Regions from separate parts of the Clostridiisalibacter paucivorans DSM 22131 genome, predicted to be linked through region 2. Evidence: a T-box and tRNA genes for the amino acid it is inferred to sense, from the RefSeq annotation. Region 2 holds a T-box; the other holds one or more tRNA genes.

Region 1 (16,842 bases), on a different contig from region 2:
ATGAAATTAGTTATAGAAGGAGTTATGGGAGGTAATCTTCCATGGGTACTAGTATTTACTGGAGTCGGCATTGGTCTTGTAGTGGAACTTTTAGGCATCCCTGTATTGCCATTTGCTGTAGGTCTATATCTTCCTATACATTTGAGTACTCCTATAATGGTTGGAGGTATATTAAGAGGAATATTGGATAAATCCAAAGAAAAAGGACAGGAGATTAAGCATAAGATAGATGGAGGCATTCTATATTCATCTGGATTAATTGCAGGCGAAGGCTTAATAGGTGTACTTCTAGCTATATTAGCTATAATACCAACAGGAACAAAATTTGTTGAAGGCAAAGAGGTAATAATATCTCTTGGAGATAGAATAGCAGTAGGCAACGGTGCATTGGGCAAATATGGAGCACTGTTGGTGTTCATACTACTGGTATTGACATTGGTTAAGAGTTCATTTGGAGCAAAGGCCGAAAATAAATAACATTGACATTATGATATAATAATTTAAGGAGAATAATTAATTATTCTCCTTAAATTTTATATATATAAAATGAGGAGTTTGATTATGGGAAAGGGAAAAGGAAAAAATTTTTTAGAATTTATACCGATAAAAAAGGAAGGCATGCAGTGGGATAAAAGAGATGATGGAAATGTTCAATTAATAATTTTGAGGGACTCTTTACTTGATAAGATAGTCAGAAAGTTTTTTAAAACACCAGAGAAAACAATAATAGATTTGGATGAATTAGGTAGCTTTGTATGGGAGAATATCGATGGAGAAAAAAATGTACATGAAATAACAATAAATATAGAAAATGAGTTTGGAGAAAAAGCAGAACCTGTAAGGGATAGATTAATAACATATATAAAGATATTAAAGAATAATAATTTTATTGATTTAAAGGAGTAATAAAGATATATGTTTAAATATATTATTGGAATTATATTTTTTGCATTGGCTACAATGATCTTATATTCATGGGGATATGTAAAAGAACAAAGGATGCCCGTAGTACTAATGAATAAACTGAACAAAAAGGCTGAAGAAAAAATTATAAAAGCGCTAAAAAATAAAGGAGGGATGACTAAAAAAGAGATTGTACAGATATTGTCAGGCATAAAGGTCTCGGAATTTGGTACTAGGAAGAGCTTAGTTGTGAAAGATTCAAAAGCATTGACTAAAAATGTATTAAAAAAGTTAATAGATGATGGCATTATTAAAGTAGATTATACTGAAAGACCAAATAAATATGTTTTTTTAGAAAAAGAATAGGAGGGATTTTATGAATTTAAATACTTATGTTGACAATTATAAAGAAGATATAATATGTAAAACCCAAGAATTGATAAAGATAAAGAGTGTTGAAGAAGAACCTAAAAAAGGTATGCCCTTTGGAGAGGGACCATATAGGGCATTAGAGTATGTATTAGAGTTGTCTGAAACACTGGGATTAAAAACTTTAAATGTAGATGGATATGCTGGACATACTGGATATGGGCAAGGCAATGAGACAGTAGGTGTATTGGTGCATTTAGATGTTGTGCCAGAAGGTGAAGGCTGGACATATCCACCCTATGGGGGAGAAATTCATGATGGCAAAATATATGGTAGAGGGATAGTAGATGATAAAGGACCTGCAATTGCAGCTATATACGCATTGAAGGCATTGAAAGATTCAGGAGTTTCTTTATCTAAAAAAATTAGAATAATCTTTGGTACCAATGAAGAAACTGGTTGGGGAGGTATAAAATATTACATAGATAAAATAGGAGTTCCTGATATGGCATTTACTCCAGATGCTGAATATCCAGTAATACATGGAGAAAAGGGCATATTAATATTTGATATAGTGAAGAAATTGGAAAATGAATCTAATGGAGATATAATTATAGAAGACATTATAGGAGGCAATGCCCCTAATATGGTGCCTGATGCTGCTAAGGCTAAAATAAAGGTATCAGAATATGGAAAGAAAGAAGTAGTGGAAAAGTTTAATACTTTTGTTGAAAAGACTGGTCATCAAATGGAGTTAACAGAAGATGAAATAGGGCAATCAGTAACTATATTAAGTAAGGGAGTATCAGCCCATGGCAGTATGCCTCAATTAGGAAAGAACGCCATATCCATATTATTAAGTTTTCTTGGACAGTTAAATAAAATAAATGGAGATTGGGCTAATTTTATTAAAGACTATAATGAAAAGATAGGAATGGAGTATTATGGCCAATCTATAGGGTGTGGATTTGAGGATGATATATCAGGAAAGCTAGTGTTCAATGTAGGAAAAATAAATGCAGCAAAGGATAGTGTTAAGATATCAGTGAATATAAGATATCCAATAGAGATTGATTCAAAGGATGTATATGATGGTATAAAAAAATCATTAGAAGATAGCAATATAAAATTAGTAGAAAAAAGTCATCAATCTCCTATATATATACCTAAAGATGATATTTTAGTTCAAAAACTTATGAAAGTATATAGAGAGATAACAGGGGATGAAGAAAGTGATGCTATAACTATAGGTGGTGGCACATATGCTAGAGCTATGGACAATGCAGTTGCCTTTGGACCAGCATTTCCAGGGAATGAAGATGTAGCTCATCAAAAGGATGAATATATGTCTATAGATGATTTAATAAAGAATGCACAGATATATACAAAGGCATTATATGAGCTTAGCAAATAAATTTTAAAAAAATAGATTTTTTTAGACAAAATTCTTGACAATAGGTTGTTTATACTGTAATATATATAAATGTGAGCAATAAGTGACCCATTAGCTCAGTTGGCAGAGCACCTGACTTTTAATCAGGGTGTCCGGCGTTCGAGTCGCCGATGGGTCACCATTTTTTTCGGCCCTATGGTCAAGCGGTTAAGACACCGCCCTTTCACGGCGGTAACCCGGGTTCGAGTCCCGGTAGGGTCACCATTATGGGCGCGTAGCTCAGCTGGGAGAGCACCTGCCTTACAAGCAGGGGGTCACAGGTTCGAGCCCTGTCGCGCCCACCATAATAAGGTAATAGTAAGTAGTTAGATTAAAATAAAAAAAATTGGCCTGGTAGTTCAGTTGGTTAGAATGCCAGCCTGTCACGCTGGAGGTCGAGGGTTCGAGTCCCTTCCAGGTCGCCAAAGTTATACTTAGTAGTATATGGTTCGTAGTTAGTAATCCTTAGATGAAAACCTACGGATTTTCTTAATTCTTTTATCAATAGGACAAGTTTAGTAGAAAAGTTCGTAGTTCGTAGCAAGTAGCCCATAGAAGAAATCCTATAGATTTCTATATTATTTACTAAGAACTAAGAACTAAGAGCTAAGAACTGAGAACTAAGAACTAAATAATCATGCTGGTGTAGCTCAATTGGTATAAGCAGAGAACCCAAATCTTCATTATGATTTGGTGTGAATCGCTTAGTACGGTACAATGAAGAGTTGACGAAAAGTAATTAAATAGTACAAAGTAAATAATCATGCTGGGTGTAGCTCAATTGGTAGAGCAACTGACTTGTAATCAGTAGGTTGGGGGTTCAAGTCCTCTCACCAGCTCCAAAAAAAGGTCGGAGACGCGAAAGGCTCTCTGGTCTTTTTTTATTTAAAAAAAGATATAGACTAAATGTCCATATCTTTATTTTCCCATCTTAAATCTTTTCCATAGAATCTTAATGCCCTGAAATTATTAAATATTCTAGAAAAAATCCTATCGGTATATATTTCTGCCATCTCTTTTGGAGATAAATTTGTAGATATAACAGTTTTTTTATTGTCTATAAGTCTTGAATTGACTATATTGAATATTTCACTATTTGTAAATGATGTAGGATTCTCTGTTCCTAGATCGTCAATAATCAATAGATCTGAATCAAATAATAGATTATACTCTGTGTCGTCACTTTTACTATTAATGTTATTTTCAAATTTATGACTTCGAATAATATCCATCATTTTAAAAGCAGTTTGATATATTACTATTTTTCCCCTATCCAGAAGCCCCTTTGCTATACAGTTACACATAAATGTCTTTCCCAATCCAGTTGTACCATAAAAAAATAAATTTTCAGTGTGTTTATCATCAAATTGAAATACAAATTCTTCTGATATACTTAGGATTTGTAACATATTTTCCCTTGGACTTATATCTTCTCCTTCGAAGGGATTTTCAGAGAATAGATTTATATCAAAGGTTTTAAAGTTTTCCCTTTCTAAGACTCTAGATATATTAGACATTTTGTATGCACGATTTATTAATTCCTGTTTAAAACAACTACATTTATTGCCATTTTTCAAAAAACCAGTATCTTGACATTTATCACATGAGTATTTAATATCTAGGTATTCCATGGGTATATTATTTTCTGTTAACAGTATTGCCTTTTCTTTTTTTAGTTCTTCCATAATATTTTTTATCTCATATACCTTTTCTTCATACGAATCAGGATTGTTCAATATGGTCTTAGATATCAAAAGTCCAGTTCTAGAGATAGTGTCATCAATTTCTTTTATTCTTGGAATTTTTTTATAGATTTTTGTTTGCTTAATTTTTTGTTCATGAATCGCCTTGTCTCGTTTTTTTTCATAATCTTTAAGTATTACATTTATAATTTCCTTTTTCATAATTAATCCCCTGCCTTTTTAAACTTCCATCTTACCATATCTTCTAACTCTTTAGCAGAATATTTAGAAGTTCGTTGTTCAAAGTTATGAAATTTAGTTTTAATTGTATTACGTGAGTTAAATTTCTTTGTATTGGAATTTTTTGTAGTAGTATTTTGCGTTATAATATTTCTGTTTTCAACATCCTCTAAGGTCTTAATACCTTCTTTGTACCAATTTTCTAATATGCCATCTACATATTTTAAATTGGGTTCTCTGATTTTAATAGTTTCATCACAGGCCCTTAATATCATATCTAGACTGAAATTCCAATCATTAAACCATTTATCAATTATTTTTTTCTGAGAATTAGTTAGACCTTTAAGACCAATAGAGTTTAGTATTTTATTGTACTTTAAATAATCAATATCTTTATTGGCAAAATATTGTTCCATGGCCTCTATTGTAGTGATGCCCTCATCAAACCAATTTTTTATTATGCCTTGAATATAGAATATATTTCTTTTATTTTTCTTTTCATTTGCATATTTATAGGCACCTATAATTACGTCAGGACTCATATTGTAGTTAATAGTCCATTCAATAATTTTTTTACATTCATTTGGATCTAAAGGTCTTCTAATTATATATGTTATTTCTTCAAACATTTTATTATATGATGAAGAGGACTTAGCTTCGATTAAATCCTCTGAAGAACAAGTATATCCGCTGTTAGAATTGACCACAGAATTTTCATTATTCATAGAAGGTTTTATAACATTGTTTATATATAATTGCTTTAAATTTACGAATTCTACAGAATAATTATATTTATCTTTATTGTTATTTATATTTTTCTTTATAATCTTTTTATCTTCCCAAAAGTCCCATGCATTAAGTACATCTATTAGAGGAATATCTAGTTGTTTAGCTATGGTTTCATTGGTTACTTTATCTTTTAATTCCACATCATTGGCATATCTATATCCTAAAAGATATACTTTAACATATGTACCATCAGCCATCGGCATAAAATCATTTATAAATATATTTTCTATGGAAGTATCACCCAAATCTATATCTGTTATTTCCATATTAAAAGCCATAAAATCACCCTCTGTATAACGTATTTAAAATTATTATATCATAAAACATTATAAATATGATGTAATCGCTCAATAGGTTGAAAGATAATAAAAAATAAAAAAAGCTAAATTCTTTGAGAATCTAACTTGATTATGTAGAAATTTGAACATAAATATTATAAAATAGTCACATTTGGAATAAAATATAAAAAGACTGTTGTAAGATTGATTAAATATGATATAATGTAAAAGTAGTTTTATATTACAGTCTGATTACAATATTATTACCCGAATATTACTGACATTAAACGGGAAAACAAAAAATAAATCTCTTAATTACACATAAGTGTGAATTAAAACACAAGAGAGGAGTTAAAGGATGGACAATGTAAGTTTGCATTTTGAAAACAAATTTATTAATAAGATAATAACTAGACTTAAAGATAAAAATATTAGAAAACAATTGATAATTACTTTGATATTAGGAATAGTTTTAGGTGCTTCGGCCAAGACAATATATAAATATGAGGTAAGTACTAGAGCCTTTAGGGTAGCATTGGGAGATAAAGAGATAGGAATTGTTAGAACTAAAGGAGAGGTTGAAGAATTAGTAAATTCTATGGAAGAACGGCTTACCAAAGACTATAATTTGGACATAGTGTTGGGCGAAGATATTGTATATGAACCAATACATGCCAGTGATGAAGAAGTAATGTCTCAGTACATATTAGAAAATAAATTAAAATCTCAGCTCAAGTTTGAAGTGTGGGGATACTCGTTACAAGTGAATGGAAAAGATATAGGTACAGTAAAATCTAAAGATATGGCTAATGAGATATTAAATAAGATAAAGGAACCTTACATAGAGTTAGTGAAGAAAAAGAATGGAAAAGTAGAAGAGGTTAAGATAGTAGAGGACGTAAAGATAGTAAAGGAAAAAGTTCCTGTGTCACAGATAAAAGAACATGATAAAGTGTTAGCTATACTGCAGAGAGGGACCGATGAAGAAAAAATTCATGAGGTAAAAAAAGGGGAAAGTTTCTGGTCTATAGCTCATAAATATAATATAACGGTAGATGATTTAATAGCTGCAAATTTAAATAAGGATTCGGAGTTGATACAGCCTGGAGATAAACTTAACCTAATAGTACCTAAACCATATCTTACAGTTGCTACTGTAGAAGAAAAAACCTTAACAGAAAAAATAGAATATGAAGTCAAATATGAAGATGTAAATTACTTATATAAGGATGAAACTAGAATAAAAAGAGCAGGTAAATACGGTGAGAGAGAAGTATTAGCTAAAGTGAAAAAACAAAATGGTATAGAGGTTGCTAGAGAGGTTATTTCTGAGACTATAAAGAGTCAACCTGTAGCTCAGATAGTACTAAAGGGAACCAAAGCTATACCTGCTGTAAAGGGAACGGGAGTTTTTATGTCTCCTACTCGTGGTAAGCTGACATCAAGATTTGGATCTAGATGGGGTAAATTCCATGAAGGGGTTGATTTGGCTTCCAGAACGGGTACACCAATTAAAGCTGCCGATGGTGGTACGGTTACCTTTGCAGGTTGGAGAGGTGCATATGGCTATATGGTTGAGATAGACCATGGTGGGGGATTTATTACAAGGTATGCACATTGTAGTAAGATATATGTAAAGAAAGGTGAAAAAGTCTATAAAGATAAAACCGTAGCTGCTGTTGGGAATACTGGGAGGAGCACAGGTCCCCACGTACATTTTGAAGTTAGAAAATATGGTACACCTAAAAATCCTTTGAGTTATATAGGGAAAAAATATAGATAATAAGAGACTTGACTTAATATTAAGTCAAGTCTTTATATTTTTTTGCTTATTAAAAGAAACAATAAAATATATGGGAGTATATTGTTAGATTGAATTTCTCTTTGATTAGGAATTTGTTGATGTATTTTCGCTACCAGAATTATATAATAATTTAACTTCTAATATATTTCACTTAACTTTTTCAACTTTTGGAAATGTTTAGTAAGAAGGAAGGAGTTTAGTAAGAAGTTGTAGAATAGATGATAATAATATAATTATTTTATATAAAGGTTGGTGATTGCATGTTCTCACAGTCTTACGATATACCTGCTAAGAAAGTTATGTCAAAAGATTTTATTATAGTAAAAGAAAATATAAATATGGATGATGTATCAAATATATTAATCAAAAACATCGGGAGAGAAGTTTTTGTTATTAATAATTCAAATAAATTAGTAGGTATTATTACTTTAAAAGATTTATATAATATTTGTAAAAGTAGTAGTAATTATAAACAAATAAGAAAATTTATTTTGAAAGATATAATTCACATTAATCCGGATGTTTCATTATTAAACTGTAGGAATATTATGGTATATAAAAATATAGGGAGATTACCAGTAATAGAGAATGAAAAGCTTATAGGGGTTATAAGACAGGAACATATTAGAGATTATTTGTATATGGGGATAGAAAAAACTGATGTCATATTAAAATATATATTAAATAATATTAATGAAGCAATATGTTTTGTTGACGATGAAGGAAAAGTAGTTATATGGAATAATAATGCAGAAAAGCTCTATGGTATTAGTACTTCAGAAATACGAGGAAAGTATTTAAAAGATTATTTTCCTAACGCAATAGATGTAAAACTATTAAGTACTAGAAAACCAGTTAAAAATATATATCATACACCTAGAGATGGATGACATATAATTATTAGTGCAGCTCCTATTTATGTTAATAATAAATTTATTGGAGTTGTAAGTACTGATAGGGACATATCAGAAATAAAGAAAATGCAAGATGAGCTACAGAAAGCAAATGATACAGTAGAGTTTTTGCAAAGAGAGGTTAACAAATATTCTTTTGGAGGAGTTATAGGTAAAAGTAAGATTATTCAACAAAAAATAGAAATGTCTAAACAGGTAGCAAGAACTAACGCATCGATATTGATTGTTGGAGAAAGTGGCACCGGCAAGGAAGTTTTTGCAAGGGCTATACACGATTATAGTGGAGCAAAAGGTTATTTTGTTCCTGTTAATTGTAGCGCTATTCCTGCAGAGTTGTTTGAAAGTGAATTTTTTGGATATGAAGAAGGAGCTTTTACGGGAGCAAAAAAAGGTGGTAAGATGGGATTGTTTGAATTATCTAATGATGGTACCATTTTTTTAGATGAAATCGGAGACCTTCCACTATTTATGCAAGCGAAACTTTTAAGAGTATTACAAAATAAAGAGATTAAAAAAGTTGGTGGAGAGAAAAATATTAAATTAAATTTAAGAGTTATTTCTGCTACAAATAAAAATCTCCAAGAAATGGTAGAAAAAGGGGAGTTTAGAGAAGATTTATACTATAGGATAAATGTAATAGAGATAAAACTTCCTCCTTTGAGAGATAGAAAAGAGGATATTATATTACTTTTCAAATATTTTCTAAAAAATATATGTAAAGAGAATAAGAGGCAAGTACCTAAAATAGATAGTGAAGTTGCAGATATGTTAATTAAATATGATTGGTATGGAAATGCCAGAGAATTAAAAAATACTGTAGAGCATATAGTTGCTTTAAATAGAGACGATGTTATAACTAGTGATTTAATACCTCGCCATATTAGGCATAAAGTATCAAGTGAAAATGGTATAGAAAAAATATATACTACTGACTTGGGTTTAAATGAATCGGTTGAAAAATTTGAAATATCATTAATAAAAAAGGCATTAGAAATATCTAATGGGAATAAGTTGAAAGCAGCGAATCTATTAAATATACCTAGAACTACATTACATTCTAAAATTAATCGCTATAATATATAGTGACGAAAACATAACTATGTCGAAAAACAGTCAAACATAGTATAGTGAGCTAATAACAGTGTTCAAATAATTAAGAATAAATAAAAAAGATTAAAATGACTAATTTTAGTCAATATTATAAAAATGATGTAAATAAAGAAAGGGTTGAAATCAAGTGATATCACTTGATTTCAACCCTTTCTTTGTCTTGGCATGTTTTTTGCTACTAACTATAGATGAAACTTATTAAAAGGAGGTGAAGTATTGAATATATCAATATTATTAAAGCAGCATATAGGAGGACCATGTAAAGCAATAGTATCGGAAGGACAAGAGGTAAGCAGAGGTGAACTTATTGCAGTACCTGATGGATTAGGAGCTAATATTTATTCAAGTGTATCTGGCAAAGCTAAAAAAATTGAAAAAGACAGAATAGTGATTAATGCTTATGAAGAACAACCTAAGGAATATGCGAAGATTAAAGTTACTAATGATTATTTGGAGGCGATAAAAGAAGCAGGAATAGTTGGAGCAGGTGGAGCAGGATTTCCTACTCATATAAAGCTCAAAACTGAAATGCCAAATGGATATATAATAGCAAATTGCGTTGAATGTGAACCTGCACTTCATCATAATATAGCTTTGCTCGAAAAAGACCCTGGAATGGTTGTAAGGGGAATAGAATATGCAATGAAGATAACCAAGGCTTCAAAAGCATATATAGCAATTAAAGCGAAAAATTTGAAAGCAATTAAAGCAATAAACAAATATTTGTCAGGTTCAAAAAATATTGAAGTCAAAGAATTAAAAGATATATATCCAATGGGAGAGGAAAGAGCGATTATTCATGCTATATTTGACAAATGGCTTGAACCGACACAGCTTCCTCTTGAGGCAGATTGTGTAGTTTTAAATGCTGAAACTCTTTCAAATATGACAAGGGCTATTGAGGATAGAAAGCCTGTTATAGACAAAGATGTCACTGTTGTTGGAAAAATAAAAGGAGGAAATAAACCTCATATCCTTTTTCAAACACCTATTGGGACTCCAATTGCAAGTCTTATAGAAAAGTGTGGAGGAATTGATGGAGAATATGGAGAGGTAATTATTGGTGGTCCATATACAGGAAAAGCAGAGGATTTAGATAGTACTGTTGTGACTAAGACTTCAGGAGGTGCAATAGTAACTATACCTTTACCAAGATATGAAGGACCTATAGGGCTTTTGGTATGTGCCTGTGGAGCTAATGAAGAAAGATTAAGAGATATTGCTTCGAAAATGGGTTCAAAAGTTGTTGGCGTAACAAAATGTAAAAATGTTGTAGATGTAAGAGGAGCTAATAAATGTAAAACTCCAGGAGAATGTCCGGGGCAAGCAGAGAAAATTATATTTCTCAAGAAAAATGGAGCGAAAAGAGTTCTTATTTCGAATTGTAGCGATTGTTCTAATACAGTAATGTGTTGTGCACCTAAGATGGGAATACCCGTATATCATCATACTGACCATGTTTTTAGAACATTAGATTATCCATTGACTAGAAGATTGCCTATGGAAGAAAATAAATAAATGAAAGGAGAATATATATGTCAATAAGTGCTGAACAGGCGATAGAGATGAAGAACAAAATAGCTATTGTGTGTTGTAGGACAGAAGCAGATACGGTACTTGAACCAGAGAATTTAGAAGATCCAAATATAATTCCAGATCTTGTAGATTCGGGGCTTTTGACTATTCCAGATGATTGCTTAAAAATAGGTGAAGTTATTGGTGCCAAGGTTATAAAAACAATAGACTCACTAACACCGCTTACTCCAGACATAGTTGAAGGAGTGAAAAAAATTGAAAAAGGTGAAGATGTAAAGTTAACCGAAGAAGATGAAAAGGCTGTTTTAAAATACAATAAAAATGCAGGAGAGGTAATAAATATAGAAGATTTAGAAAATCCAATGCATTTTGAAAAGCTTTCAGATTCTCTTCTTGCAGATTTAAATGATAGTGTGCTTACTAGAAAGGAAGTTATAGGAGAAAAACTAATAAAAGATGTAGCCGCTTTGACTCCTATAACAGCTGATTTACTTGAAGGTTATGAAAATGTTGTTTTGGAAGAAACAGAGATGAATCAAATTGCTACTGCAAATAGTGGGATTTTAAAGATAAAGATAAGTGAAGGAAAAGGAATAGACATAGAGGTGCCTTTAGGGACTGGAGGAGTTGGAACTAATATTCCAACGAAGGTTAAATCTCCTAAAGCAGATAAAAAGTTAGAAACTTTAGAAGAACCAAAAATAAAGTATGAAGAAAAAGAAATAAGAAAATTAATTAGGAAGCATTTTAAAATTGATGAGGTTAAGTTTGGACCTGAAACTAAAATAGAGGGTACAACTTTATTTATTAGGGAAGATATTTGTAAAGATGCTATGGAAACCGAAGAGTTAGTTGTTGATATGAAAATAGAAATTATTACTCCAGAAAAATATGAAGAATATAGTAATACTATTATGGATGTTCAACCTATAGCTGTTAAGGAAGAAGGAGAAGTTGGAGAAGGTATAACTAGAGTGATTGATGGAGCTATAGTAATGGTTACAGGAACAGATGAAAAAGGAGTTCAAATTGGAGAATTTGGTTCTTCTGAGGGTATATTAGAAAGAAATATTATGTGGGGTAGACCTGGTTCTCCAGAAAAAGGTGAGATATTTATAAAAACAGATGTAACAGTAAAAGAAGGTACAGGAATGGAAAGACCTGGTCCTATGGCTGCTCATAGAGCTACAGATGTAATAACACAAGAAATAAGGGAAGCATTGAAAAAATCAGATGAAAGTTTAATTGTGAATACTGATGAATTTGTACAGAAAAGACGTTTTGGAAAGAAAAAAGTTGCTATCATAAAAGAAATAATGGGGCAAGGTGCTATGCATGATAACTATTTGATGCCTGTTGAACCAGTAGGCACTTTGGGCGCAAAGGCAAATGTGGATTTAGGGAATGTTCCAGTAGTTGTATCTCCACTTCAAATACTAGATGGATGTATTCATGCATTGACATGTATTGGACCTGCATCAAAGGAAACTTCAAGACATTATTGGAGAGAACCACTAATATTAGAAGCTATGAATGATGAAGAAATAGATTTAGTAGCTGTAATATTAATAGGATCTCCACAAGTAAATTCAGAGAAATTTTATGTATCAAAACTGTTGGGAATGTCAATAGAAGCAATGGATTTAGATGGTGCTATAGTTACAACGGAAGGGTTTGGAAATAATCATGTTGATTTTGCAAGTCACATAGGAGAAGTAGGTGAAAGGAATGTATCAGTAGTTGGAGCAACATATGCAGCCGTTCAAGGTCAGTTAGTAGTAGGTAATAAATATATGGATGCTATGATTGATCTTAATAAGTCAAGGCAAGGAATCGAAAATGAAATACTAGAAAATAACTGTTTGGCTTATGAAGATGCTATAAGAGCTTTATGCATGTTAAAAGCAAAAATGTCAGGGGAAGATATAAAAGAGCCTGAAAGGTCATGGAATCCAAATGTAAAATTGAATAATATTGATATGATAGAAAAAGCAACTGGTAAAGAAATAGAACTTGCACCAAATGAAACTACTTTAAAAAAGAGTAAGAAGAGAAGAGAAATTTATGAAAAAGATGAACCATCCTCAGTACTTCATCCATAACTTGAAGGAGAGATAGATAAATGGATAAATTAAAGTATGTTTCTACTGAAAGATATTATGAAGGGATAATTGTTGAAATAAATGATTGTGCTATAGCTATAGATTTTAAGGGGAGAATGGGAAAGGTATATGTGCCTAGAAGAATGGTCATAAGTGATTATGATTTAAAGATAGGTCAAGAAGTTGGTTTTATGATGACGTATCCCGAAGTTTTAGGACCAGATATCGATGAAAATTATGCCAACAATGCTAAAAGACAGCTTAAAATCAAGAAAAATTTGAAATTGTAAAAGTAAGTTTATTAATGTGGTCGATTGCAAAATTATTGTAAAATAAAATTTTGTGGACTTCAAATTTATTAATGAATAAGGAGGAAGAGTTATGAGTTTAACAGTTGTAAGTAGTTTACAATCTGAAATTTATGTTCCAATCACACCTCCAGTAGTGTGGACTCCAGTAGAAAAGCCATTGAAAGAAATGACTGTAGCTTTAGCTACTGCCGCAGGTGTTCATCTTAAAAGTGATAAAAGATTTAATCTTGCTGGAGATACGGGGTATAGAGTAATACCAGGTGATGTTGATAGCAAAAATTTAATGGTATCACATGGAGGATATGATAACAGTGATGTAAATAAAGATATAAATTGTATGTTTCCAATAGATAGATTAAGAGAATTAGCAGAAGAAGGATTGATAAAAGAAGTTGCTCCAAAGCATGTAGGTTTTATGGGTGGAGGAGGAGATGTTAAAGTATTTACTGAAGAAACAGGTCCTCAAATAGCAAAAATATTGAAAGAAGAAGGAGTAGATACAGTTTTATTAACAGCTGGCTGAGGCACATGCCACCGCTCTGCCGTGATTGTGCAGAGAGCGATTGAAGAAGCTGGTATTTCTACTATAATAATTGCAGCATTGCCACCAGTAGTTCGTCAAGCTGGTGCACCGAGAGTGTCTGCTCCATTAGTTCCAATGGGGGCTAATGCAGGTGAACCGAATAATTCCGATATGCAGAGAAATATAGTTAAGGATACATTAAAGCAATTGGAGATAATAGAAACGCCAGGAAGAATAGTTAATCTTCCATATGAATATATTGCCAAAATTTAAAATATCATAGCAGTACTTTATTGAAAATTAAAAAGGAGACATAAGATAAATGAGTAAAGCACAAAGAAAGTTAACAATAAAATGTTTCCATATAAATAAAGTTGAATTCGCAGATAAAAATTTTATACATAATTGTACTTTATCAATAGATAAAAAATATGCTCAAAAGTGCAATTATGATAAAAAAATTATCAAGAAAATAGATGTAGATATAATAAAACCAAAAGAACACAAAAAAGATGTAAATAATATTTTAGATTTTATTCCTATTTCAGTAAAAGCATTAGGGGATATAGGAGAAGGAATAACGCATACCTTAACAGGAGTTTATGTAATGCTTACTTGTGCGAATGATGATGGAGTGCAAATGGCTGAATTTGGATCTTCTCATGGTATACTCAAAGATAAGGTTTATTTTGGAAGAGTAGGAACTCCATCTGCTGCTGATTATATAATACATTTTGATGTCATTATTAAGGGGGATCTTCTTGGTGAAAGAAGATTCCCGATGGCAGCACATAAAGCATGTGATAATTTTATTCAAAGTGTAAGAAAAGCATTAAAAGAATTAAATGGAAGTAAAGCTGATGAAGTTCATGAGTATATAGATAAAATAAGTATGAATAATAAAAAAGTAGTTCTAATAAAACAAGTAGCAGGGCAGGGAGCGATGTATGATAATGTGTTATTATCTAATGAACCGTGTGGAGTTGAAGGGGGTAAATCAATAATTGATATGGGAAATATGCCAGTGATTTTATCTCCAAATGAATATAGAGATGGTGCAATAAGAGCTATGACTTAATTTTCAAGTAGAGGTGTATAAATATGGGGATAGGACCATCAACAAAAGAAACTACATTACATCATTTTAGAGATCCATTACTTAATGTTATTACAAAGGATAAAGATGTCGACTTATTAGGAGTCATCATAGTAGGGACTCCTCAGGACAATAAAGATAAACATTTTGTAGGTGAAAGAGCGGCTCAATGGGTAGAATCAATGCAGGTTGACGGAGTTATTATTTCAGCAGATGGTTGGGGTAACTCTGATGTAGATTTTGCAAATACTATAGAAGAAATAGGGCAAAAGAATATCCCTGTAGTTGGTTTGAGTTTTATAGGCAAACAAGGTAAATTTGTTGTAACTAATAAGTATATGGATACAATTGTTGATTTCAATAAGTCGAAAAAGGGTATTGAAACTGAAGTAGTAGGAGAAAACAATATTGACAAGATTGATGCAAAAAAATCATTAGCATTATTAAAATTAAAAATGATGAGAAAATGATAATTAGAAAAGGAGTGTTTTAATGGTAACTATTCTTTTTTCAATATTAGGTTGTATATGCTTAATTTATTTGATCATCTTTGTTAAAGATTTCATAAAGAATAAAGAAAAATTAGAGAATAATTCTTGGTGGAAGTTATCAACAATAGGTTTTGTAACTAACTTTTTTGATGTGTTAGGGATAGGGTCATTTGCAACAGGAGCGTCTATGCTTAGAATATTTAAACAGAGTAGTGATAGAGTTATACCTGGGACATTAAATGTTGGATATACAATACCTGTTATACTTGAAGCTTTAATATTTATAAAAGTAATAAAGGTTGAAGCATTAACATTAGTAGGCATGATTGTATCTGCATTAATAGGTGCATGGATAGGAGCAGGATTAGTTGCGAAATTTTCAGAAAAGAAAGTACAAAAAGTTATGGGATTCGCTCTTATTGCTACAGGTATTTTAATGTTGTCTAGCCAAATAGGATTAATTCCTAGCGGGGGAACAGCAATAGGTCTTAAAGGAGGCAAATTGATTTTTGCTTTAATTGTAAACTTTATCTTAGGAACATTAATGACTGCTGGAATAGGACTTTATGCACCATGTATGGTTTTAGTTTATTTTTTAGGTATGTCACCAAAAGTTGCATTTCCAATTATGTTTGGTTCGTGTGCTTTTCTAATGCCTATTGCTTCAATAAAATTTATAAAAGAGGGTGCATATAATAGAAAAGCTTCTATGGCATTTTCTACTATTGGAGCTGTGGGTGTTTTAATAGCTGCTTATCTTGTTAAGTCTCTTCCTATTAAAATACTTACTTGGGTAGTTATTGCAGTAGTGTTCTATACAGCTATATCTATGTTAAATACAGCAGCGAAGGCAAATAAGAATAGTAAAAAAGAAAATGAAGAAGAGAGAAAAAATAGTAAGTTAGCCCATGAGATTGATCAAATGCAATAGAAAAGTAGTGTATAATAAAAAGGGCTGTTTCAAAATATAGTTCCTAAATAAAAGAAAAAGAGCTAAAAAATCTATTGATTTTTCAGCTCTTTTTTAGTATGTTTTATCTGATATGAAATCACATACTAAAATTAATAATAAAACAAAAATCAAAAAAATGCAACTATCTTTTAGTTTTGATTTAACTAATAATTTTGATATGGATGACGAGGTTTTCTTGGTGCACAATATTATTGAGGAGATGAATTTAAATTTTTTAACCAGTGCCTACTCTCATAAAGGTAGAAAGCCAGTTGTAGAACCACGTACTATGTTAAAAATATTAGTTTTT
Region 2 (16,842 bases):
TACCCTATTATTGTCATCTTTAATATATTCTAATTTAGATATAGATACCTCATATGCTGTTTTATTTATTACAGAACCATCAGATAGTTTTTTTTGATATCCTCTACTTTGTATTCTACCCCAAAGTTTTATGTGATCTCCAATTATTAATTTGTCGCAAAACTTTGCATTTCTTCCCCATGCTATAGCTGGAATATAATCTGACTTATTATAGGGTCTATTAACTGCTATAAGGAGATCAGTAATTTCTCTGCCAAATGGTGTAGTCCTATATACAGGTTCTTTACATATAAATCCATCTAAATAGATTTCATTGGGTTTTTTTATTATATCATCTAGTTCATCTGCATCAGGAATATCTATATCCCTTGCAAATATAGTCAATATTAATTTATTATTCCCTTTAATATATCGATTATAAGACCTCAATTGACCTTCTATAACAATATAAGATTCCCTATCTAAATTTAAATCTACCAATAGTCTTTCCGATACAGTAACAGGTAAAACATCGGAATACTGGCTTAATCTTGGCACTTTTAGCGTAAAGTTATAGAATCCCTCACCATACATTTCATGACTGAATTTCAAGTCACTAACAATCTTTCCCACTAGTTTTACAGAGTTAGTGCTCATCAAGTCCTCTTCTACCATAAAGACCCACTTCCTTTCTATTCTTATGTGCTTTATTTAATCTACAATTATATCTATTCAATAATAGTCCTTATTATGAATACAATTGTGATTTTTTATCTTAAGGATATAATATTTTTTCACCTCCCAATCTATCAAAGGTTTTTATTAAGGATCATTTAAGCATCAATTTCAAAATTTATGAATAAAATATTTTCTATATTAGAAATTAAACAAAAAAAATAAAAACCCTTCAATAAATTTTAAATTTTCTATAAATTCTAAAAAATACAGACTCATTAATCTAATAATCACAATTCTTTTTAATTAAAAAGAATTGTGATTATACTTAAAAAATATTTCTTGTCCTTTATCCATCCCTTGCGATCCCGTCAACAGTAGTAAATCATCTTCAGAAATATATTCTAAAACCGACTTTATAGCATCTTCTAAGTTTTCATATATTTCATAGCTTATATTTTCTCTATTAAATGTCGCAGTATAAGATTCCAATTCTAATTTATTCACTATATCTTTATCGCTAACATTATCTTTACTGAGGGTCAATATTATTTTTATATTTTTTAATATAGATGCCCACCATGCTATAGTTTCAGCATTTTTTTTGTTTATATCAATGCCCCTATTTCCTCTAATGGCATTTATCATTATTATTTCTTTGCAATTTATATTTTGTATTGTCTCAAATAAACTTTCGTACCCCAGTGGATTATGGCAAAAATCATCTATAGCTAAAAATCTTTTTTTGCAAAAAAATTCTAGCCTTCTCTTTATTCCTTTAAAACTCAATAATGAACTACCTATTTTTTCAATAGAGATTCCTAGATATAATGCTGTCGATATAGCTGCCAAAGAATTATAGACATTGTGTTTCCCTAACAATTTCATTTTTATAGGATATTCTTGAGGTTCCAATTCTAATCCGTTTACTGTATTAATTCCCCTTTGAATACAGATATTATATTCTATGCCTCCATCAATTACTAGACTTGAAGCAGTAACTGTAGCCTTTTTATTTAGTCCATATGTAAAAATATTTAAGTTATTCATTCCTTCAATTAATCTTATAAAATTATGATCATCACAATTCAAAATTGCCATCTTGTCACATGGTAACCACTGAAAAAGTCGTCTTTTACACTCTATATACTCTTCAAAGTCCTGATGAAAATCCATATGGTCTTCATCTATATTTGTATGAATAGCCACATCAAATTCTAATCCATAGGTTCTATAATCTTTAAGCCCATGAGATGATACCTCTATAATCACATGTTTTATACCAAATAAATTAAATTCATTTAATAATTCATATATCTCTTCTACTCCTGGCGTGGTAAGAGAAGTGATTTTCCTTATATTCAAATATTTTATTCCTGTAGTTCCTATTAGTCCCGGTTTAAATCCATTATATTCCAGGATATGGTATATCATATTTGTAGTAGTAGTTTTTCCATTAGTTCCTGTTACACCTATTAAAAATATGTCTTTTGATGGAAAACCATAGTACTCATTTAATAATTCAGCCAACTTTTTTCTAGCATTCTCGGTCTTTATAAACTTACACGCATTGTATTTATTAGCTAATTGACTACTAATATCTTTTTCTGTATATACTACTACTGCACCATTGTCTATGGCCTCGTGTATAAAATCATTCCCATCTAGTTTATGACCTTTTATAGCAACAAATGCATAGCCATCTTTAACCTTTCTTGAGTCCCCAGTAACTCCTTGTATTTTTATGTTCTGTACTTTCATAATGGCTCTCCTTTTGTTTTATATTAAATCTCTTTCATATGACTATGTTTTGTTTTATATCGATTTTTTATGTAAAAAAAAGAGGATTAAACCTCTTTGTTTTACTGTGCCTTTTTTTGTTGTCCACTGCTATCTATATAATAATCTTGTTTATATATGAGCTGAGATACTGGCACTATACTATATCCTTCATTGGTTAATTTTTCTAATACTATGGGTAAATATTCAGGGACATATTTTGCATTGTTGTGAAATAATACTATAGAGCCCTTTTTTACATTCCTTGTAACCCTATCTACTACAGGTTTTACGCCCATCTCTTTCCAATCTAATGAATCTACATCCCATTGTATTACATGGTATCCCATATCTCTACATGTCTTTATCAATCTATCATTATAATCTCCAAAAGGCGGTCTAAACAAAACTGTTTTTTCTCCTATTATACTCTCTACTTTTTTTTCAGTACCTTTTATCTCTTTTATTATTTGTTCCTCTGATAATTTAGACATATGGGGGTGATTTGATGAGTGATTCCCTATCTCATGTCCCCTTACATGGATCTTCTTGACCATTTCTGGATACTTGTCTGCCCAAAACTCTACTAAAAAAAAGGTTGTTTTTACATTGTACTCATCTAATATGTCCAATATCTTTTCAGTATACTGATCTCCCCAAGCTGCATCAAAACTTATTGCAATCTTTTTTTCATCAGTATCTACACAATATACCGGCAATTCTCTACTTTGATTGAATACAGTAACTATATTATTTATGAATGATGTCTTTTGCCATACTATAGAAATAGATACTATAACTAAAACCACTAAAAATTTCCTCATAAGAGATCTTTTAAACATTAATATCCTCAATTTTTATACCTCCCAACTATTACTCCATATTAATATAATTTATTCTTTATAATCGTCTTTTATTACTCTTATAATTAAAAATAGGAGTTATGAAATGAATCATTTCATAACTCCTATAACTTATTCATATATATATAAATATTTATCTTCCACTTTATCTTTGTCTACCTTTTCTTCAAACTTCTTTGGTACAGTAACTACTTCTGGATCTCCATCACTAATAAATTTCTTTTCAGGATTTTTATCAAATCCTTCTATATAGCTATACATCCCTAGATTACCCACATTTGTCTCACTGGCTCTTACTCTTTTTATAGACAATGGATTAAAATCTCTATCTATAGGAGATACCGATGGCCTTGCCCCTACATTTAATATAGCAATATTTTTGTATTCTACATCATTATATTCACCTTGTTCCAAATACTTCTCCAGCTCATCCTTTGGCCTTCCTCCATTGCATAATGCATAGGTATTTACATCATATTCTGGCAGTATGGTATTTATAAATTCCACTTCTTTAGCTATATATTCTTGTATTTTATCAGGGTCTTGATTGGCCTTAGAAGACATATCATTATGTGCCATTGTATGATTTCCTATATCAAATCCCTTGTCTACTAAATATTTAAGCTTATATTCTACCAATTCTTTTTGCCTGAATGGATTAGTTCCAAAAATAAAGAATGTTGCCTTTAATGGAAAATCAGGATGTTTTTCATGAAATTCCTCCATTATTCTCACTGCACTGTTTGGATCTACAATTTTTTCACCATCTTTTTCTATTATATTAAAGTTATTTTTGTTTCCATCATCAAATGTAATTACAACAGGAGTAAACCCTGCCTCTACATCTATATTGTTGTTTACAAAATCCTGTAAACTTATAGGTCTATATCCCTTATCATATAATACCTGTAAATCTTTTTTGAAATTTTCTACACTTCTTACCCATTCTGATTCCTCTTCTCCTATTCCATGATACATAAGAACCATTATTTCTCCTGCTTCATTGGGCTTCAATGATAAATCTATATCTTCTTCGAGATTAGATTCTTCTTCAACTTCTTCTATCTCTTCCTCCTCTAATTCTTTTACTACTTCCACTTCATTCTGATCTTTCTCTTTTAAATCATCTGTCGTGTCAGTATTCTGGTTACCACATCCTACAAATAATCCTAATACAATAAATAGAGACAATATTGCTGTAAATATTTTCTTCATAAATTACTCCCCTTTCTATTCTATACCTATAATACATTATATATAATTTTAAATCTATAAAAAATATAAAATTATACCTAATTTATAAAGTATATGTAATGATTCCACTATATATTTTATGCCCTTTTTATTACCAGCATAAACTAATATTTATGTGGTTAAATTAATATTACAACTAAATAAGTTGTATAAAAAATATAGGAGGGTTAATTATGGCAAGAACTAATAAAATAGTTGTTCCAGAAGCTCGCCAAGCATTGAACCAAATGAAAACAGAAATTGCCAATGAACTGGGCCTTTCTAATTATGACAATATAGATAAAGGTACCCTTACTTCAAGACAAAATGGTTATGTTGGCGGATATATAACTAAAAGGTTAGTTGAATCAGCTCAAAGACAAATGGCTGGTAAATAACTTTATAAAAAAGAGAGAGTGGATGTCCACTCTCTCTTTTTTATGTTATAATTTTATATGTATACTTTTTACAGTAAAATTATATATATAATAAAAATAGAATTTTCAAGAAGGTGAGTTTTTATGTTTACTGAAAATCCAAAGGAATTAGCACAAAATAAATTAATATTATTATACATATTGGATAAATTAGACCCTCCCATAACCAATACCGAACTTACTCAGTTTATATTGGAAAATAGTAATATTAATTACTTTTTAGTTCAACAATATTTAAGTGAATTAATTAATGCTAATTTTATACATGTAGTTACTGTTGATGATAATGAAAACTACAAATTATCTGATTTAGGAAAAAAAACCTTGTACTATTTCTTGGATAGAGTACCTGCTAGTATCAAATCGAATATAGACAAAAAACACAAAGAAAGAAAGATAGAAAAAATAAAAGAAACCCAAATAAAGGGTAATTATTATAAAAAAAACGATTCTGAATATATAGTTAATCTTAAAGTCATAGAAAATAATATCACATTATTTAGCCTATCTTTAAATGTGGTATCAAATAAACAAGCAAAGCTTATATGTAAAAACTGGAAAGAAAATCCCCAGTATATTTATAAAGAAATATTTGATATGCTCATTAAGGAATAGTAACTCTATAAAATATAATATCTGAAGGTTCTTTCCCTGTTTTTATTATTTCTTCTATCTCATTTGTTTTATAATTAAAAAATATTAATTGATTTTTTTTAATATCTGTTATAAATAATATATTTTCTTCATCCCAAATCATATTATTTGGCATTCCACCTATATAATATTTATCTACAGTATCATTATTACTAAGATTGATTTTATATAGGTATCCGTCTCCTAAATCAGTGGTAAATATTATATCATCGTCCAATGGTACCATATCTACTACTATACTATTTAAGTATATTTTCTTTATAACAGTCATTGTTCCTTTATCAAAAAAAGTCAGACAACTCTTTTTAAGATTATCTTGCATAAAAGAAAGTACATAGACCTTGTTATAGCTCAAATATATATGGTATGGACTCTCACTTAAATATATCTTCTTTTCTTTTAAAGTATTTAGATCAAATATGCTAATACTGCATTCATTACTATTAGCAATATACATCTTTTTTCTAATTTTATCTATTCTTATGCCATGGGGTTTTTCCCCTGCGGGTATGTTTTCTACTAAACGAAATTTTTCTTCATCTACAACAGATATGGAATTTGAATCTTCATTGGTTACATAAATATATTTTTGATACACATCCATATGGGCTGGGCTTTTACCTACATATGCTACATTTTCTATTTTTTTATCCTCTATATCGACCCTATAAACACTATTATTATGAGCATTTACTGTATATACCTTCGCCTTATTTCTCGATTGAAATATTTCATGGGTACCAACAGATCCTTCAATTTCGTTGTCCAAAATTAAAGATATCTCTTCACTACTTAAAGAAATAGGATCTATTAGTGTAAGTGAATCACTGCCAGCATTTGCAACCAATAACATCCTGTCTTTTTTTGTCAACTAAATCACCCCGAATTTTTGTTCTTTACTTAATATAAGTAATCCATTTAAACGTTCTACATATAACAGTTTATGCATTATTACACTCAAGGGTGATTATTGGCTTTATTCCATATAGTATTGTCTTATTTCTCCTATCAAATAAAGAGACCCCGAAAAAATTATTAAATCACCTTCATTGGCAATCTCTAAAGATTTATTGACTGCATCTTTAGGCACTTTTTCTATTATTATATTGCTATTATAATTCCTAATTATATCTGCCAATGCCTCAGACTTTAATTTTCTAGGGGATAACGGCTCAGTAATAACTATCTGATCTGCCATTGAAGCTAATCCCGATACAACTGAATCCACATCTTTATCTCTTAACATACCAATACCTAATATTAACTTTTTATATTCAAATATATTTTTAATAGTATCTATTAACGCCTTAGCCCCTTTTTCATTATGGGCACCATCTATTATAAATTTAGGCCTATCTCCCAACTTCTCTAATCTACCTTTCCAGATAGCACTTTCTAGCCCTCTTTTCATACTATCTTCACTTATGTCTAATATCCCTCTGTTTTTCAACTCATTTAATACTAATACTGCCAACGCACTATTATATACCTGATGTTTGCCCAATAATTTTATCTTTAAGTCACTGAATTCATAGTCACCAAACTTTATGTCAAATATACTTCCTTGCTCATTGGCTGACTTTATTTTTATATCTTCCTTAGATAGAAATATAAGCTCTCCGTTTTCTTCATTGGCTACGGCTTGTATAGTCTCCTTAGCTGGCTTTTCCTGCATGGATGAAATTACTAGGGAATTTTGCTTTATAATTCCCGCCTTTTCATATGCTATCTTTTCTAATGTATTGCCTAATATATCCATATGATCCATTGAAATTGGAGTTATAACTACTGCCAATGGATTTTTTATAATATTAGTAGAATCATACCTCCCACCCAGTCCAACTTCTAATACAACAAAATCAACCTTCTCCTGAATAAAATACTCAAACCCTATTGCTGTAACTATCTCAAATTCCGTGGGATGATTATAGCCTTCATCTAACATCTCTTCTACCTTTTCTTTCACTCTATCTGTAATATATGCCAAACTATTGCTATCTATATCTTTTTCTCCTATGGCAATTCTTTCATTAAATCTTTCAAGATAAGGAGATGTAAATTTACCTACTTTATACCCTTCCTGTATAAGCATATTACTAATAAATGCTGCGGTAGATCCTTTGCCATTAGTCCCTGCAACATGTATAAACTTTAAATCCTTTTGAGGGTTACCCAATTTATCTAACAACATCTTTATATTTTCCAGCCCCAATTTACTTCCAAATTTCCTTGTTCCATGAATAAAATTTAATGCCTCAATATAATCCATGTATTCACCCCTTATCTTTGAATATAAAAAAGTTCGTAGCTAGTAGTTAATAGTTCGTAGTTAATGGATGAAATCCATGGGATTTCTTCATTGTACTACGGACTACAGGCTACGAACTACGGACTTTTTTTATATTTTTTATTTTAGACTATTTAACCTCTCCATTACCTTTTCTAGCATTTCTTGATATTTTATTTTTTTATTCCTTTCAGATTGTACTACTGCTTCTGGGGCTTTGCTTACAAATCCTTCATTGGATAATTTGCCATTTACCCTTTTTAATTCTCCCTCTAGTTTAGCCTTTTCTTTATTTAGTCTTTCTAGTTCCTTTTCTATATCAACCAAATCATCCATAGGCATAAATATCTCACACCCTGAGACTACTGCTGACATAGCGTCTTCTCCTATATCTTTCTTTTCATTTCTTATCTCAATATCCGATGCAGAAGCTAGATTAACAAAATATGGCTTACCATTCTCTAATACTTTCATTGTCTCGTCTTCATTTGTAACAAATATAACCTTCGCCTTTTTAGATGGTACAGCATTTACCTCCGCCCTAATATTTCTTATACTCTTGACTGCTTCCATTATAAATTCTATATTTTTAACTGCATTAGTAAAATTATGCTCTTCTTTATATATAGGCCAATCAGATAGAATAAGACTTGTATCGTTCTCTGGTAGATGCTGCCATATTTCTTCTGTTATAAAAGGCATAAATGGATGTAATAATCTTAATATATCTTTTAGTACTTCTAATAGAACCCATTGAGCTACTTCTTTACTTTCTAAATCATCACCATATAGTCTAGGTTTAACCATCTCTATATACCAATCACAGTATTCATTCCATGTAAAATCATATACCTTTTGTGCAGCAATACCTAGTTCATACTTATTAAGATTTTCAGTAGCTTCCTTAGTTACAGTATTAACTCTTGCTAATATCCACTTATCCTCTTCCTCTAATAATTCTGATATATTTTTACTTCTAGTATTTTTATTTTCAAAGTTCATCAATACAAATCTGGATGCATTCCATAATTTATTTGCAAAATTCCTACTGGCCTCTACCCTCTCAATGTAAAATCTCATATCATTACCTGGAGTATTTCCTGTTATAAGGGAAAATCTCAGTGCATCAGAACCATATTGCTCTATTATCTCCAATGGGTCTATACCATTTCCCAAGGATTTACTCATCTTTCGTCCTTGTGAATCCCTTACAAGACCAGTAATAAATACATCATCAAAGGGTATCACATCCATCTGTTCTATAGCAGAGAATACCATTCTTATAACCCAAAAGAATATGATATCATATCCTGTTACTAATACATTTGTCGGATAAAAATACTTTAATTCCTCAGTTTCTTCAGGCCATCCAAGGGTAGAAAAAGGCCATAATGCAGATGAAAACCACGTATCTAATGTATCAGGATCTTGATATATATTGGCACTTCCACATTTGCTACATTCCTTTACTTCTGTTTTAGATACCATTATTTCTCCACAATCTTCACAATAATATACTGGTAATCTATGGCCCCACCAAAGCTGTCTTGATATACACCAGTCCCTTATATTTTCAAGCCAATGTAAATATATCTTTCCAAATCTCTCAGGTACAAATTTAAGCTTTCCTTCTTTATATGCCTTTATTGCAGGTTTAGCCAGTGGCTTCATATCTACGAACCATTGTTTAGATATAATAGGCTCTATAGTTGTATCACATCTTTCACAATGTCCAACATTGTGGTCATGATCCTCTATTTCAAGTAAATACCCCTGTTCTTTCAAATCCTTTACTACTGCCTTCCTTGCTTCATACCTATCCATTCCAGAATAAGGTCCATATCCATTAGCTATGGTAGCATCATCGTTCATGATTTTTATCATATCCAAATCATGCCTCAATCCTATCTCAAAGTCATTAGGATCATGGGCTGGAGTAATCTTTACTGCCCCTGTTCCAAATTCCATATCTACATAATCATCTGCTACTATTTCCATTTCCCTGTTGACCAACGGTAATATTAACTTCTCTCCAATTAGACCTTTATACCTATCATCTTCTGGATTTACAGCAACAGCAATATCTCCCAACATAGTCTCTGGTCTTGTAGTGGCTATTATTACATATCCGTCTCTATCTTTAAATGGATATTTTATATGCCAAAGATGTCCTTCTTCCTCATGATGTTCTACTTCTGCATCAGAAATTGCAGTACCACAACTGGGACACCAGTTTATAATCCTGTCCCCCCTATATATAAGGCCTTTTTTATATAATCTTATAAAGACCTCTTCAACAGCATTGCTAAGACCTTCATCTAATGTAAATCTTTCCTTTGTCCAGTCACAAGAAACCCCTAGTCTTCTAAGTTGATTTCTTATATTACCACCATATTCTTCCGTCCATTCCCATGCCTTCTCTAAAAACTTTTCTCTTCCCAGATCCTCTTTAGTCTGACCCTCTTCTTTTATTCTGGCAACAACTTTGGCCTCAGTAGATATACTTGCATGATCTGTTCCTGGAAGCCATAATGCTTCAAATCCTTGCATCCTCTTCCATCTAATAAGTATATCTTGAATCGTATGATTGATTGCATGACCCATATGCAAATTTCCAGTAACATTTGGAGGAGGCATCATTATAGTAAAAGGAGTCTTTTCCTCATTTACATCTGCTTTAAAATATCCATTTTCCTCCCAATATTTATATAGTCTTGTTTCAAATTCCTTTGGATTATATTTTTTTGATAAATTCTTTTCCATTTTATCCCTCCATATCATTTGAAATATATCATCAACAACAATGCTATTATGCACAAAAACAATCCTGAAAGTTTAACTATAAGCAAGTGCTTTAACGTAGTTATCTTACCTTTTTTATATAGCTTATCTCCCCCTATTAACAATAGAGTACCTATGGCAAATAATATTAAGGAAAACTGATAAATGACAATCACTCCCCAAAAATAAAAATAAACTCCATCCCAATATAAGGACGAAGTTCTCTCGCGGTACCACCTTACTTTTAAAGGTGTAAAACTAACACCTTTAACTCTCACAAATAGATTTAACGAATCTCAATCGTTTAAGCCTACTACTATATTCAGCTTAAATGCTCCAGAGCTACCTTCAATAAAATTTATCTACAGGGTCTCTCAGCCCATGGACTCCTGCTCTCTTAAAGATATTTTATTTACTCCTCTCTTTCTCAGCATATAGGATTATTTAATTATTTATCATTATACATATTATTTGCTATCTTTGTCAACTTATTTAACCCTATTGTTTTTTATAGATTCAAATCCCATAAAATAATTAATAAATGCTATCAATGTCAACGTAATAGCAATACCTACAGATATAAAACTAACTGTATCACTAATCTTAAGTGCCACAGAAAATATGGCTACATAAAAACTAACAGTGGCTATCTTCCCAAACTTATTTGCAGGTATTACTGTCTTGTCCATAAAGTAATATAAAAATATACCTCCTGCTATCATTAATATCTCCTTTATTCCTACAATTAATATTACAAAAATAGGTAAATATCCCTTACTAGTAAATCCTATCAACACTACCAGTAACATAAGTTTATCTGCCAAAGGATCTAGAATTATTCCCCATTTAGTAATCAAATCATATTTTCTGGCTATATATCCATCTAAAATATCAGTTACTCCAGCCAACAGAAAAATATATGTGCCATAAAGTACATTGTTCTCTATATTGGAATAAAATACATATAAAAATACAGGTATAAGGAAGAATCTAATTATAGTCAATGTATTTGGTATGTTCATTTATGATATATGGTCTCCTTTCAGGCCAATTCTATGTAATTTTCACATATATTATTATTATAACAAAATAGTTATATTTTATCATCAGTAACCCTTTTATTTGACGTGAATATAATACTATAAAACTACTTTACGGAGGGATTTCAATGTATAAAACAAAACTTATTTCTATAGTCTTAGCTATATTACTTATTGTGGGCATATTCTTTACAGGATGTGAAAATGACAAATTGACAAATATAAGATTAGTTGAGGTAACCCACTCTGTATTCTATGCCCCTCAATATGTAGCTATAACTCAAGGATTCTTTGAAGAAGAAGGTATAAATGTAGAATTAACCAATGGTAAAGGTGCCGATAAATCTATGACTGCACTACTAAGTGGTCAAGCAGATATAGGGTTTATGGGACCAGAAGCATCTGTATATGTATTTAACCAAGGAAGGGAAAATTATGCTATCAATTTTGCTCAATTAACACAAAAAGATGGTTCCTTCTTAGTAGGTAGAGAACCTGATCCAAACTTCACCTTTGATAAACTGAAGGGAAAAACTATAATAGGCGGTAGAAAAGGTGGCATGCCTGAAATGACATTGGAGTATGTCCTTAAGAAAAATGGACTAATACCAGGTAAAGATTTGACTGTCAGAACAGATATACAATTTGCCGTTATGGCAGGCGCTTTCACTGGCGGAGAAGGAGACTACGTTACTTTATTTGAACCAGTAGCATCTTCCCTTGAACGTGAAGGCAAGGCTCATATATTGGCATCAATAGGAAAGGAAGGAGGCTATCTTCCATATACATGCTATTCCGCAACAAAAAAATTCATGGATGAAAATCCAGAAGCAATTCAAGGTTTTACAAATGCTATATATAAAGCTATGAATTGTTATTCGTAAAAACTCATATTTTAGATTTATACATATATTTATCGCCTACCTAAGGGGGTGATAGGTAGACGATAAAAGCAATACTGTTATCTATAATTAGTTATGATTATTTCTTTATATTTTTTACTCTCATTTGATTTTCTTACTAGATATTTTACCCATTTTTTATAATTTCAAACTTTTTTATACCATTTTCTTACTTTTTATATTTTAAAACATAATACAAAACTGCTTCCGTCATAGGCATACTAAAAAAGCTGTAGGAAGGCACCTCCCTACAGCTTTTTATCTTACCTTATAAAATCAATCTAAAAGTCATTGAGAAAAATATTTGTCCAATCCATCTGCAATTGCTTTAACAGCCCTATTTTGATAATCCTTTGTCCTAACTAATCTTTCCTCTTCTTTATTAGTCAAAAATCCTAATTCCATTAATACCGATGGCATATTAGGTTCTCTTACTACAACATACCCCGGTTTATTCAACAGTCCTCTATTCTTTCTATTTACCCCACTGGCCAATGTATCCTGCATAATCTTCGCAAAGGCATATTGATCCTTTGGGTTGGTTTGAGTCTTTTTGTTACTTGGACAATAAAGTGTTTCAATCCCTGTAGCACTACTAATATTCTCAGTACTATTAAAATGTATACTTACAAATGCATCTGCATTGGCCGCATTGGCAATATCTGATCGTTTATACAGATCTATGTATTCATCCTTTTCCCTAGTCATTACAACATTATAGCCTCTACTCTTTAGTACTTCCCTCAATTTTAATGAAACAGTTAATGCCAAATCCTTTTCCTTTGTATTTGTAAAAGGAGATATACTGCCACTGTCACCTATGCGTCCATTATAAAGTTTATTATTATCTCCACCATGTCCAGGATCCACAACAATAGTTTTACCACTGTTCTTGTCTTTTTCAAAGTTTATTTGTAACCCATATTTATCCTCTAGCTCATTAATGTGAAAATCTTTATCTTGATTTAATGTCACAACTACCCTAACCACATCTTTTTTACCACTTAATGGGCCTACCCAAATCTTATCAACAGGATATCCATCAAAATCTTCGTCAATAATACCTTTAATTTCACTTCCCTTTAAATCTAATACAATACGTTTTAATCTCTTATCAGCTTGTTCTAAGATATGTTTTTCATAATTTGCCTTGTTAGATGTTATAATCTCAATCTCTGATATACGATCTTTATTTGGTTTAAACTGAATATCCTTAACTTCAACTATACCTTTAGATATACTTTGAGTATTATTAGGTATTTTTTCTTCTAAAGACTCTTTCCTCTGAGATAACTGACCTTCAAATTTTAAATACTCTTTTGACACATATCCAATACTTCCTTCAGCATTAACCTTTATCCAATCATGAGATTTTGATAAAACACTTTCATCTAAAATTTGAACCCTTGTCCCATTATTTAACCTACTTAAAATCTTGCTTTGAACACTAGGCTTACTTCTCAACATCAACTTAGAATCGACATCAACAAAAGCATACTTAAATTGTGATTGCTTTGCATCTAATTCTAAATATTTTCCTACTACCCATCCGCTGTTTATTTCATACCAGAGATATCCATCCTTAGAAATAGGCCCTGATTTTATAGTAACACGTTCTCCTTCTTTTAATTTTCCCACACGATTAGCCATAGTTGATGGCTTATCTCTAATATTCAACACATCTGCACTACATTTTGCTGTATCACCTATATCAAAATCTCCATCTGCAAAAACCGATTGACCTATTCCCATTAGAAAAATAATAAAAAAAATTCCACTAATTATTTTTATTTTCATATAGCACCTCTATTTGTATAATCCTATGTATACACTATAGCAAATTTATAGCGTAAATTCTATCTTTTTCTACATTTCTATTATACTTTATATCTATGGTAAAGTTGTATGATTTTTGTAAAATAGTTGTAAAACCCTTCGTTTGTGTAATGTTATATATTCTATTTATATGTATTTATCATCTATATTTTATGTCATAAAATAAATCTATTGATAAAAATTGACATGACCTAAACTATTTAATATAATTTGTCTATAAAATATAGGAGTTGATGCAAATGACAAAATTTCATATTAAAAGTTTAATTTTAGGACTGTTGATTGGCACAGTAGGGTCATCAATATTCTGGGGGATTTCAAGAACTTCAGAGGTATCTTATGCCTCTCCATCGGAAAAAATAGAATCAGCAATCTTCAATAGCTCTAAAGTGTACTTTTATGAAGAAGAAATATCTTTAGAAAATCCATTAGTTGCCATTAAAAAAAATGAAGATTCTGAGATACTATTATATGCCCCTATGAGGGAAATGTTAGAGTATATGCAATTTAATGTGAAATGGAATAATGAAGATAATTCAGTTCATTTAACTATGAATGGATATACTAATGATAATACAATTTCAACTACTGGTAATCAAAATGAAGTGGACATGAAAGCTTTAGATATTGTACAAAAAACAGGTAACTGGAAATACATTGAAGAATATCTTCCACATATGTCTACTGATGCTATAAAAAAGGCTGTTGAAATATATAACTCAAAACATATTAATTCTTCTGAACATAAAGATGCATCAGATTATATAAAAAACTAATATCTTAGGATACATGATAAATATTACTAAATTTAGAATTACACAATAAAGGAGGTAAAAGATGACTACACAAATGAAAGGTATATCTATTGTTGCTTTATATATAATTGGTACTATTGGCATAACAAGTGGATTAGTCTATTTTTTTCACAAAAAGGATGTCAATAGTTTCTTCTTGAAAAATATACTACCTATAATCGTTATTGCTTTAATAGTAGGAGCTACTATTGTACCTTATGGATTGTCATATCCAGATCCTGTCGGTGCTGGATTTACCGTTATGTTTGGTATAGGATTAGTTATCATTTCTATAATCAATGTATTAATCATAAACTCCCTATTGAAATCTAAATAATATATATAAATATATTTAACAAATATTTAATGGTAAAAAATTACTATGTATCTATAATTTTATGTAGTATAATTGAATATAATGTGGATTTTTATAATAGATTGTCACATATTATAAATCAATTTATGCATATAGACATGTCCATTTAAAAATTAATTAAAAGGAGTTTGTCAAATGATACATTCTAGAAGAAGTCTCACGGCCATTAGAAGAGAAAGAAGAAGAAAGAGGCGTTTACGTAGGCGTCTATTTACTTTCCTTACATTAATCATTATTATGTCTACTTTTATGTTTATAAAATGTTCACCTAACTATATTTTTACTATTTGTATAGACCCTGGCCATGGTGGATATGACCCTGGTACTGCAAATGAAAGCTACGAAGTAAATGAAAAAGATTTGGTTTTAGACATCTCTCTAAAATTAGGTAAAATATTAGAAGAGCAAGATGTAAAAGTAGTATATACTCGTGAAAAGGATAAAATACCTTGGTCAACCCAGATAGAATCACTGATGGGTAGAAGTGAAATTTCTAATGACGCTAATGCCGACCTTTTTTTATCTATCCACGCCAATGATTTTACTGAATCCAGTGATGTCAAGGGTACTGAAGTGTGGTGTAGGTTTGAAAATACTGAAGATGAAGCCCTTGCAAAAGAAATAAATTATCGCCTTTCAAATATAGGATATACTAAGAACAGAGGTTTAAGATATGAAAAAGATGGAGAACTTTATGTTTTGAAAAATACAAATGCTACATCTGTACTGGTTGAATTAGGTTATCTGAGCAATAATAATGACCTAGAATTTTTATCATCAGAAGAAGGCAAAGAGCAATGTGCTCAAGCATTAGCTGAAGGGATTATGAATTATTATCATTCAAAACAAGAAGAACAAATGGACGCATAATAAAATCTGTCATTTAATAAAATAGCATCTATTTATCAACTAGAACTTTGTTCTTGTAAGAAAATAGGTGCTATTTTTAGAATGCATCTCTAATACTTATTTTTACTTTTCGACAATATTTTACACCTTTTTTTATCTCAATGTAATATAATTAACTGGTAGTTGCATATAAGCATATACTATTTTATAACTTTAAAAGAGGGGGCTTTATCGTGAGAAAATTATTAAGTTTGGCATTAGGTTTAGTTTTAGTATTTACTATGGTTGCATGTTCCGGTGGAAGTGGAGCAAATACTCCAGAAGGCACTGTAGAGGCTTTTCTAGATTTATATAAAA

The links. The T-box of region 2 lies ahead of Q326_RS0115635 (valine--tRNA ligase). A T-box ahead of a tRNA ligase gene usually reads a tRNA of that ligase, here a tRNA-Val.
Region 1: it has a tRNA-Val gene. The T-box ahead of Q326_RS0115635 (valine--tRNA ligase) is inferred to sense a tRNA for this amino acid. The anticodon was not compared.

What each region holds. Positions count from the first base shown of each region.
Region 1 is NZ_JHVL01000038.1:17,737-34,578, forward strand. It holds gene Q326_RS0110700 (OPT family oligopeptide transporter) at 1-477, shown strand, start outside; gene Q326_RS0110705 (PqqD family protein) at 562-906, shown strand; gene Q326_RS17970 (hypothetical protein) at 916-1,269, shown strand; gene pepV (dipeptidase PepV) at 1,280-2,686, shown strand; tRNA gene Q326_RS0110720 (tRNA-Lys) at 2,771-2,846, shown strand; tRNA gene Q326_RS0110725 (tRNA-Glu) at 2,855-2,929, shown strand; tRNA gene Q326_RS0110730 (tRNA-Val) at 2,934-3,009, shown strand; tRNA gene Q326_RS0110735 (tRNA-Asp) at 3,053-3,129, shown strand; tRNA gene Q326_RS0110740 (tRNA-Thr) at 3,470-3,546, shown strand; gene Q326_RS0110745 (ATP-binding protein) at 3,607-4,608, opposite strand; gene Q326_RS0110750 (DnaD domain-containing protein) at 4,611-5,693, opposite strand; gene Q326_RS17975 (M23 family metallopeptidase) at 6,052-7,476, shown strand; gene Q326_RS18505 (CBS domain-containing protein) at 7,758-8,387, shown strand; gene Q326_RS18510 (sigma 54-interacting transcriptional regulator) at 8,478-9,494, shown strand; gene prdC (proline reductase-associated electron transfer protein PrdC) at 9,738-11,039, shown strand; gene prdA (D-proline reductase (dithiol) proprotein PrdA) at 11,057-13,159, shown strand; gene Q326_RS0110775 (CBO2463/CBO2479 domain-containing protein) at 13,180-13,449, shown strand; gene Q326_RS19270 (glycine/sarcosine/betaine reductase selenoprotein B family protein) at 13,541-13,993, shown strand; gene Q326_RS19275 (hypothetical protein) at 14,021-14,266, shown strand; gene prdD (proline reductase cluster protein PrdD) at 14,316-15,071, shown strand; gene Q326_RS0110795 (glycine/sarcosine/betaine reductase component B subunit) at 15,095-15,559, shown strand; gene Q326_RS17160 (sulfite exporter TauE/SafE family protein) at 15,582-16,511, shown strand; partial or broken gene Q326_RS19280 (transposase) at 16,669-16,842, shown strand, end outside.
Region 2 is NZ_KK211077.1:9,767-26,608, reverse strand. It holds gene Q326_RS0115675 (single-stranded DNA-binding protein) at 1-654, opposite strand, end outside; gene Q326_RS17715 (Mur ligase family protein) at 961-2,415, opposite strand; gene pdaB (polysaccharide deacetylase family sporulation protein PdaB) at 2,517-3,287, opposite strand; gene Q326_RS17710 (polysaccharide deacetylase family protein) at 3,408-4,511, opposite strand; gene Q326_RS0115655 (alpha/beta-type small acid-soluble spore protein) at 4,724-4,927, shown strand; gene Q326_RS0115650 (DUF4364 family protein) at 5,051-5,581, shown strand; gene Q326_RS0115645 (YncE family protein) at 5,571-6,491, opposite strand; gene Q326_RS0115640 (bifunctional folylpolyglutamate synthase/dihydrofolate synthase) at 6,597-7,889, opposite strand; gene Q326_RS0115635 (valine--tRNA ligase) at 8,028-10,670, opposite strand; T-box leader at 10,896-11,126, opposite strand; gene pgsA (CDP-diacylglycerol--glycerol-3-phosphate 3-phosphatidyltransferase) at 11,177-11,710, opposite strand; gene Q326_RS17705 (ABC transporter substrate-binding protein) at 11,857-12,612, shown strand; gene Q326_RS18090 (N-acetylmuramoyl-L-alanine amidase) at 12,919-14,427, opposite strand; gene Q326_RS0115615 (stalk domain-containing protein) at 14,706-15,242, shown strand; gene Q326_RS0115610 (hypothetical protein) at 15,304-15,597, shown strand; gene Q326_RS17695 (N-acetylmuramoyl-L-alanine amidase family protein) at 15,772-16,506, shown strand; gene Q326_RS0115600 (nuclear transport factor 2 family protein) at 16,719-16,842, shown strand, end outside.